One region of the Micromonospora sp. WMMD712 genome, then DNA from elsewhere that is predicted to be linked to it. Evidence: riboswitches for the same ligand, from Rfam matches in the RefSeq annotation. Region 1 holds a riboswitch; the other holds the start of a gene.
The links. Region 1 has a riboswitch for cyclic di-AMP ahead of O7633_RS19430 (NlpC/P60 family protein). Riboswitches for the same ligand answer to the same signal wherever they lie in the genome.
Positions count from the first base shown of each region.

Region 2: it holds a riboswitch for cyclic di-AMP, as region 1 does, so the genes downstream of both, O7633_RS30910 (C39 family peptidase) here and O7633_RS19430 (NlpC/P60 family protein) in region 1, are expected to answer to the same signal.

Region 1 covers NZ_CP120743.1:4,493,419-4,496,768, reverse strand. Annotated here, with positions in the region: gene dcd (dCTP deaminase) at 90-668, shown strand; gene O7633_RS19430 (NlpC/P60 family protein) at 798-1,838, opposite strand; cyclic di-AMP (ydaO/yuaA leader) riboswitch at 1,851-1,991, opposite strand; gene O7633_RS19425 (C40 family peptidase) at 2,207-3,223, opposite strand.
Region 2 covers NZ_CP120743.1:7,290,243-7,293,592, reverse strand. Annotated here, with positions in the region: gene O7633_RS30915 (XRE family transcriptional regulator) at 1-46, opposite strand, end outside; gene O7633_RS30910 (C39 family peptidase) at 218-1,093, opposite strand; cyclic di-AMP (ydaO/yuaA leader) riboswitch at 1,314-1,456, opposite strand; gene O7633_RS30905 (hypothetical protein) at 1,745-2,518, opposite strand; gene O7633_RS30900 (hypothetical protein) at 2,664-3,065, opposite strand; gene O7633_RS30895 (acyltransferase) at 3,115-3,350, opposite strand, start outside.

The sequences.
Region 1 (3,350 bases):
CGCGACGCGCGGGTCGGGCGCCCGATTCGCAGGCCCGCTGACCAGCCCCGCTGACCGGTCCTACCCACGCACCTCGCTATGGTGTTGCGATGCTGCTTTCCGACCGCGACCTCGTCGCCGAGCTGAAGGCCGGCACGCTCGCGCTGGAGCCGTTCGAGCCGACCCTGGTGCAGCCGTCGAGCATCGACGTACGCCTCGACAAGCTCTTCCGGGTCTTCAACAACCACCTCTACACGCACATCGACCCGTCCGTGCAGCAGGACGACCTGACCTCCATGATCGAGGTGCCCGACGGCGAGCCGTTCGTGCTGCACCCCGGCGAGTTCGTGCTCGCCTCCACGCTGGAGGTGATCTCGCTCGGCGATCAGCTCGCCGGCCGGCTGGAGGGCAAGAGCTCGCTGGGCCGGCTGGGGCTGCTCACCCACTCCACGGCCGGCTTCATCGACCCGGGCTTCACCGGCCACGTCACGCTGGAGCTGTCCAACGTGGCGAACCTGCCGATCACGCTCTGGCCGGGCATGAAGATCGGCCAGCTCTGCATCTTCCGGCTGTCGTCGCCGGCCGAGCACCCGTACGGTTCGGCGGTCTACGGCTCGCGCTACCAGGGCCAGCGCGGCCCGACCCCGAGCCGCTCCTGGCGCAACTGGCGCACCTGGCCGCCCCGCTGACGCCGCCCCGCCGACCCTCCCGCTGCGGCTGCGGCTGCGGGCGGCGGCGCGCCACGCCGCCCTCGCCAGGGTGTGAGAAGGGGCCCCTTCTCGACCGTATGCGTTAAGAAGGGGCCCTTCCTTGCCTCCTCAGGAGGGGCGGCCGTAGCTGTGGATCGGGCCGTCGTCGACGCGCTTCATCTTCACCGGGACGCCGGCCCGGGAGGCGTGCACCACCCAGCCCCCGCCCACGTACATGCCGACGTGGTGCAGGTCGGAGTAGTAGAAGACCAGGTCGCCGGGGCGCAGGTCGGCGCGGCTGACGCGGGCGGTCACCGACCGCTGCTGGGCCGCGTTGTGCGGCAGCGAGACGCCGGCCTTCGCCCACGAGGCCAGCATCAGCCCCGAGCAGTCGTACGAGTTCGGGCCCTCGGCACCCCAGACGTAGGGCTTGCCGATCTGGGCGCAGGCGAACTTCACCGCCGTCCCCGCGCCGCCGCCCGGGTAGGACGCCGGGCAGGGGGCGGGCTTCAGGGGGCCGCCGCCTCCGTTGCCGTAGACCTTCAGCCGCAGCTTCTGCAGGCGGTCGATCTCGGCGTTGATCTGCTTCTTCTTCGCGGCGAGCTGGGCCTCGGTGCGGGTGAGCTGAACGACCATCTCGTCGAGGGGCTGCTTCTTCGCGGCCAGTTCGTCGCGGAGGTCGACGACCGCCTGGACGTCGTGCTGCTGGCGCTGGGCGAACCGGTCGAGCAGCTCCAGTTGCCCCATCATCTGACTGGGCGTGCGGCTGCCGAGCAGGGCGTTGACCACCGACAGGTTGTCGCCCTTGTACGCCTCGGCGGCGAGGCCGCCGACCTTCTTCAACGCCTCGTCCACCTGGCGCTGGAGGGGCCCGATCTGCGCGGCGAGCGCGTCGGCCTGCTTGCGCTTGGCGGCGAGGTCCTGCCGGGTGGCGTTGTGCCGCTCGATGATCGGTTCGAGCTTGTTCCAGTCCTCGTCGATCTGCCGCTCGATCTCGGCGACCGAGGGGTCGGCGTGGGCCACGGTCGGTGCGCCGGTCAGGACGACGGCGACGCCGACCAGTGCGGCGAGGACGGTGGTGCAGCGTGACCAGCGGGGACGCGGCGCGGCCGGCGTCCGGTCGGCGTCGGCCGACCGGCGTGACGGGCGCCGCGGAGCATGGTGTGCCACCGGGCTCCGTTCTCCTTCTTCCTCTACCGCCTACCGGGTTAGCTGACGGGTTCGGGCGGGAAGGGAGAGCGCCCTACCGCAGCGCCGCTGCGGATTCACCCCGGCGTACCTGGGTCCCCGGCTCGCCCGGAGGCGACTCGGCGGTGTCGCACCGTCACCACCCGGCTGGGCGGTGCAGCTACCGGCCGACAATTGGCCAGAGTAGAGACGATCGCCGTCGATCCGCAACCCGACCGGCCGTGACACACCGTACAGGCCCGTGGCCGGCGTCGATGTCCGCCGCGCGTCGAAGGCCCCCGGTCTGGTGAGACCGGGGGCCTTCGGGCGGTGCTGCGCGGCGCGGCCTTCGCGGGGGCCGGGCTCGGTGATCAGGCGATTCGGCGGAAGCCGGCGATCGGCATGGTGTTGATGCTGCTCACGTTGACCGGCTTGCCGGCCCGGGGCGCGTGCACCATCATGCCGTTGCCGATGTAGAGGCCGACGTGGTGCAGGTCGCTGAAGAAAAAGACCAGGTCACCGGGCTGGGCCTCGGAGCGCGAAACCAGCTTGCCCTTCTTCCACTGGTCGCCGGTGAAGTGCGGCAGATAGATCCCGGCGGCCTTGTAGGCGTACTGGGTCAGGCCGGAGCAGTCGAACGTGTCCGGTCCGGCGGTGTTGAAGACGTACGGGTCGCCGACCTGGGCGCAGGCGGTCTTGATGGCGGTGCGGGCATCCGAATTCATCACGCCGGTGATGGTCGGGCATCCCTGGACGGACACCACGGTCTTCGGCATCGACGCCTGGAGCCGCTTGATCTCGGCGTTGATCTGCTTCTTCTTCGCCGCCAGTTCCTTGGTCTGCTTTTCCTGGGTGGCAATGAGCGTGTCGAGCTTCTGCTTCTCGGTGTCGTACTTCGCCCGGACGGCGAGCACGCCCTCGACCTGCTTGCGCTCCTGCGCGGCCAGCCGGTCCAGGATGGTCAGCTGCTCGGCGAGGGTGCCCGGCTTGGTGCTGACCAGCAGCGCGCCGATGTCCTGCGAGGGGCCGGAGATGTAGTAGCGGGAGGCGAGGTCGCCGACACGGTCCATCGCCAGCTCGGTCTCAAGCGCCAGCGGCTGGATCTTCTTCTCCAGCGCCTTCGCCTTCTCCCGATTCGTCTTCAGCTGCACAGACACCTTGTTGTACTGCTCGATGGTGGGCTCAAGCTGCTCCCACTGCTTGTCGATCTGCGCCTCGATCTCGTCCACCGACGGCTCGGCGTACGCGGGCGCGGTCAGTGTCCCGGCGCCGACGGCGACCGCCGCGACCAGGGTGAGCAGGCGGCGTGCGAAACGGCGGGCACCACCCGGGCGAGCGGGTGACCGTTCCGGGGCATGACGATGAGGGGGCATGGTTGCCACCGGCACCGACTCCTTCGCAACCGACCGCCGGGCGCCTCGCGAGAGGGAAGATCGAGGCAGACGACCCACAGCGGTCAGCGCCTCACATTAGGGGAGTCCCGCGCGAGGAATCAAGGCGGGTCCGCACACCGTG
Region 2 (3,350 bases), 2.8 Mb from region 1:
GCCGCACCTGCTCGCCGACGAAGCACCACTCCTGGTCATCAGCCATGGTGCGATAATCGCACAACCCGCGTCGGAGCGGGCCGATGCACGAGTTCATGCGGCGCGCCGCCGACGCGATGACCCACTCCCCATTGTCTGATCGTCCTGCCTACCCGGAGACGGCACCGGCCCCGGCTCTCTTCGCAGGAGAGCCGGGGCCGGCGGGGGGAGGGTGCTGTCAGGCCGAGTAGCCCCGCGTCGCCGCCCAGTGGGCCAGCGCGGCGGTGCTGATCCAGTACGCCGGGACGGCCGGGTCCGCCGAGTCGGCGATCCGCACGGTGCGCCCGGAGTCGCGGTAGCCGACGACGGCGATGTAGTGGCCGCCGGGGAACGAGTGCCAGCCGCCGTCGACGTCGGTGGCGTCGCCGGCGATGTTGACCACGACGCCGCGCCCGGCGCTGACCGCCTGCACCACGTCGGCCCGCAGCCGCTCCGCCTCAGCCGGGGTGGCGGCGCCGCCGGGGATCAGCCGGGTCCGGTACGGCTCGCCCTTGACCATCTCGTTGAGCACCCGCGTGGTGTCGTAGGCGGAGTTGGTGCCCATCTCGGTGGTGCCGAGGCGGACGGCCAGGGCGTCCTGGGTGCCGTCGACCCCGGTGGCGGAGAGCGCGTTGCGCACCGCCGCCGGGCCGCAGTAGTAGTAGGTGGTCTGGGCCTCGTAGTCGTAGTCGAGGACCTTGGTCGACGGCGGCTTCGGGGCCGCCGGCTTCGGCGTCGTCTTCTTCGGCGTCGACCTGGCGGTCAGGTCGGGGTTCGGGGTGGTCGGGGTGGCGCTCGGCGACGGCGAGGCGCTGCCCGGGGCGGCGGTCGCGGGCGGCGCGGCGACCCGGGCCTGGGCGCGGCTGGCCGCGCCGTCGAGGCGGGGCGCGACCTCGGCCACGGCGGCGTTGGTGGTCCGCTGCGGGGCGGGGTCGTCGTCGACGGCGGCGAGCAGCGCGCCGGTGCCGGAGGCCAGCAGCAGCGCCGCGGCGGAGCCGGCGACGACCTGGTAGGGGCGTTCCGTGGCGAGTCGCCGCAGGTGCCGCTTGAGCTGATCGTTCACGTGTTCCTCCACGGGGCGGGGCGGAAGCGGGGGCACCCGGGCGCGCGTCGGCGCACGGCGGCGCGGACGTGTCCGCGGCCGGTGGGGTCCGCTTTCTGGGGGGACGCCCGTTCAGGCGGGCGTACGCAGGGGTGCGACGGTCAGTGCGCCGGCTCGACGGCGACGGACGCGGGCACCGGGCTCCGTGGTGGAGGAACAACCCGGGGGGTGGGGTCAAACTGCACGAGGATGGAACTCCTTCCGACACCGCCTACCGGGTTAGCTGACGGATTCGGGCGGGAAGATCGCCCTACCGCAGGCCGTGGCCCGCGGATTCACCCCGGACGTGCAATGGGTCCCCGGTTCGTGATGGTCACGATTGAGCGGGTCGGCGCGGCGTCGCCTCTTGCGATCGGGTACCGCACCGGACGGGCCGACACTACTGGCCGACGGAAGCCCTGCCAACCCCACTCCACCTGCGTAAACGTGCCGAGGCCGACCAACTTACGGGTCATACGGAGACTGACGTGACTCAATGGGAGTGTCGACCCGACAGACGTCAGCCGACCCGCAACGGGACAACGCGTCGTGAATGTCGGCGAATTGCGGCCCACGATCGGACCGATCGGACCAGCCTGCCCGATCCGGGACGGCAGTGACCCGCCTCACGCCACCGCCCGTGGGTTAGCTGGATTGGGCCGGGCGCCAGCGGGCCGGCCGCCAGCCGAGGGCCGGGACGAACCGACCGGCCACCGCCGCGCGGGGAGCCGGCGCGGGGGCGGGGCGGACGCGCTCGGCGGCGGCGTACGCCTCGGCGGCCAGCGCCCGGGCGGCCGCGGCGGCCAGTTCGGCGTCGTCCCACGCGGCCCGCTCCCGCGCGGCGGCGGCCCGGTAGCGGGCCAGTCTGCCGTCCCGGACGGCCCGGGCCAGGACGACCTCCTGCTCCACCGGGTGCCGCCGCGGGTCCCAGCCGCCCCGGCGGGCGAAGACGTCGCAGAGCTGCCCGATGGACAGCTCGCCCCGCAGGTGGGCCGCCGTGGCGGCGTGGTGCAGCCAGCGTTCCCGGGCCACGTACTCGGTGGTGGTGCGCGGGGTGTGCGGCGTCGGCAGCGCCCCCGCGTCGCGGAAGCGCCGCGCGGCGGTCTCCGCCTCGTCGTACGCCTGCCAGGCCCGCTCGGCGGCGTCCTGGGCGGCCGTCCAGGCGGCCCGGCGACGGCGGGCGTTCTGCGCGGCCCCGGCGGCGGCCACCGCCACCTCGTCGGCGTACCGGCGCAGGTCGGCGGCCGCCGGGGCCGGCGGGGCGGCGGGCCCGGCGGGGGCCTCGACGGCGGGCGGGTGGTGCCGCTCGGGGCGGGCGACCAGCACCGCGAGCACGGTGAGCGCCAGCACGAGCAGCACGGACCAGATGGCGGCGGCCAGCGGCACCTCGGTCAGGAACTGGTAGAGCACGATGTCCATGGTCGGCACCTTGCGACGGTGGAGGCGGAACGGGATCCACGCCGCCGGGCGGGGCGCGGGCGGCGGGGGGTGGGGCGGCCGGTCCGGCAGGCGGGTGGGCGGCGCGGTTCGTCGGCGACGGCGGCGGGCGGGCCCGCCGTGCTGCTCAGGCGGCCGGCGGCGCGCGGGGGCCGGCGGCGGCGGGGACGAACCCGGTCGGCACCCGCTGCGGGGCCGGCGCGGTGGCCGGCGGACGACCGGCCCCGGCGGGCGACGGCGCGCCGGCCGGCGGCCACGGGCCGATGGTGGCGGTGGCGGTGGCGGTAGTCGCGGCCCCTGCGGATCCGGGTGCCTCCACGACGGCGGCGGAAGCGGCGGGATCGGCGGCGGCGGGATCGGCGGCGACCGCGCCGGCCGGGCCGGGGTCGACGTCGCCGGGAACCACCGCGCCCGCCGGCAGCGCCGCGGCGCCGAGGGAGAACGCGACCACGACGGCGAGCGTCGCCAGCATCCGCGCCGTCCAGCGCACGACCCACCACAGGGGACAGGTCAGCGCGACGGGAAGCACCCGTCCACGCTACCGCCACCGGTCGCGCGACGCGCCGCCGGCGGGCGGGTCAGCTGCTCGGCGCGGCGCGGCGCACCACCGGCGGGTGGGCGGCGGCCGGCGGGCGGGGGCGGCGCGGGGGCCCGAGCCGGCGGGTCAGCGGCATCTCGACCCAGCGGTGCAACAGCGCGGCCAGGCCGAGGTTGACCAGCAGGAAGCCGACCGCCGCCAGGGGGCCCCACCAGCCCGGCAGGCCCGTGCCGAGCCGGTCGGCCAGCCGCAGGACGGTGATCATGACGAAGACGT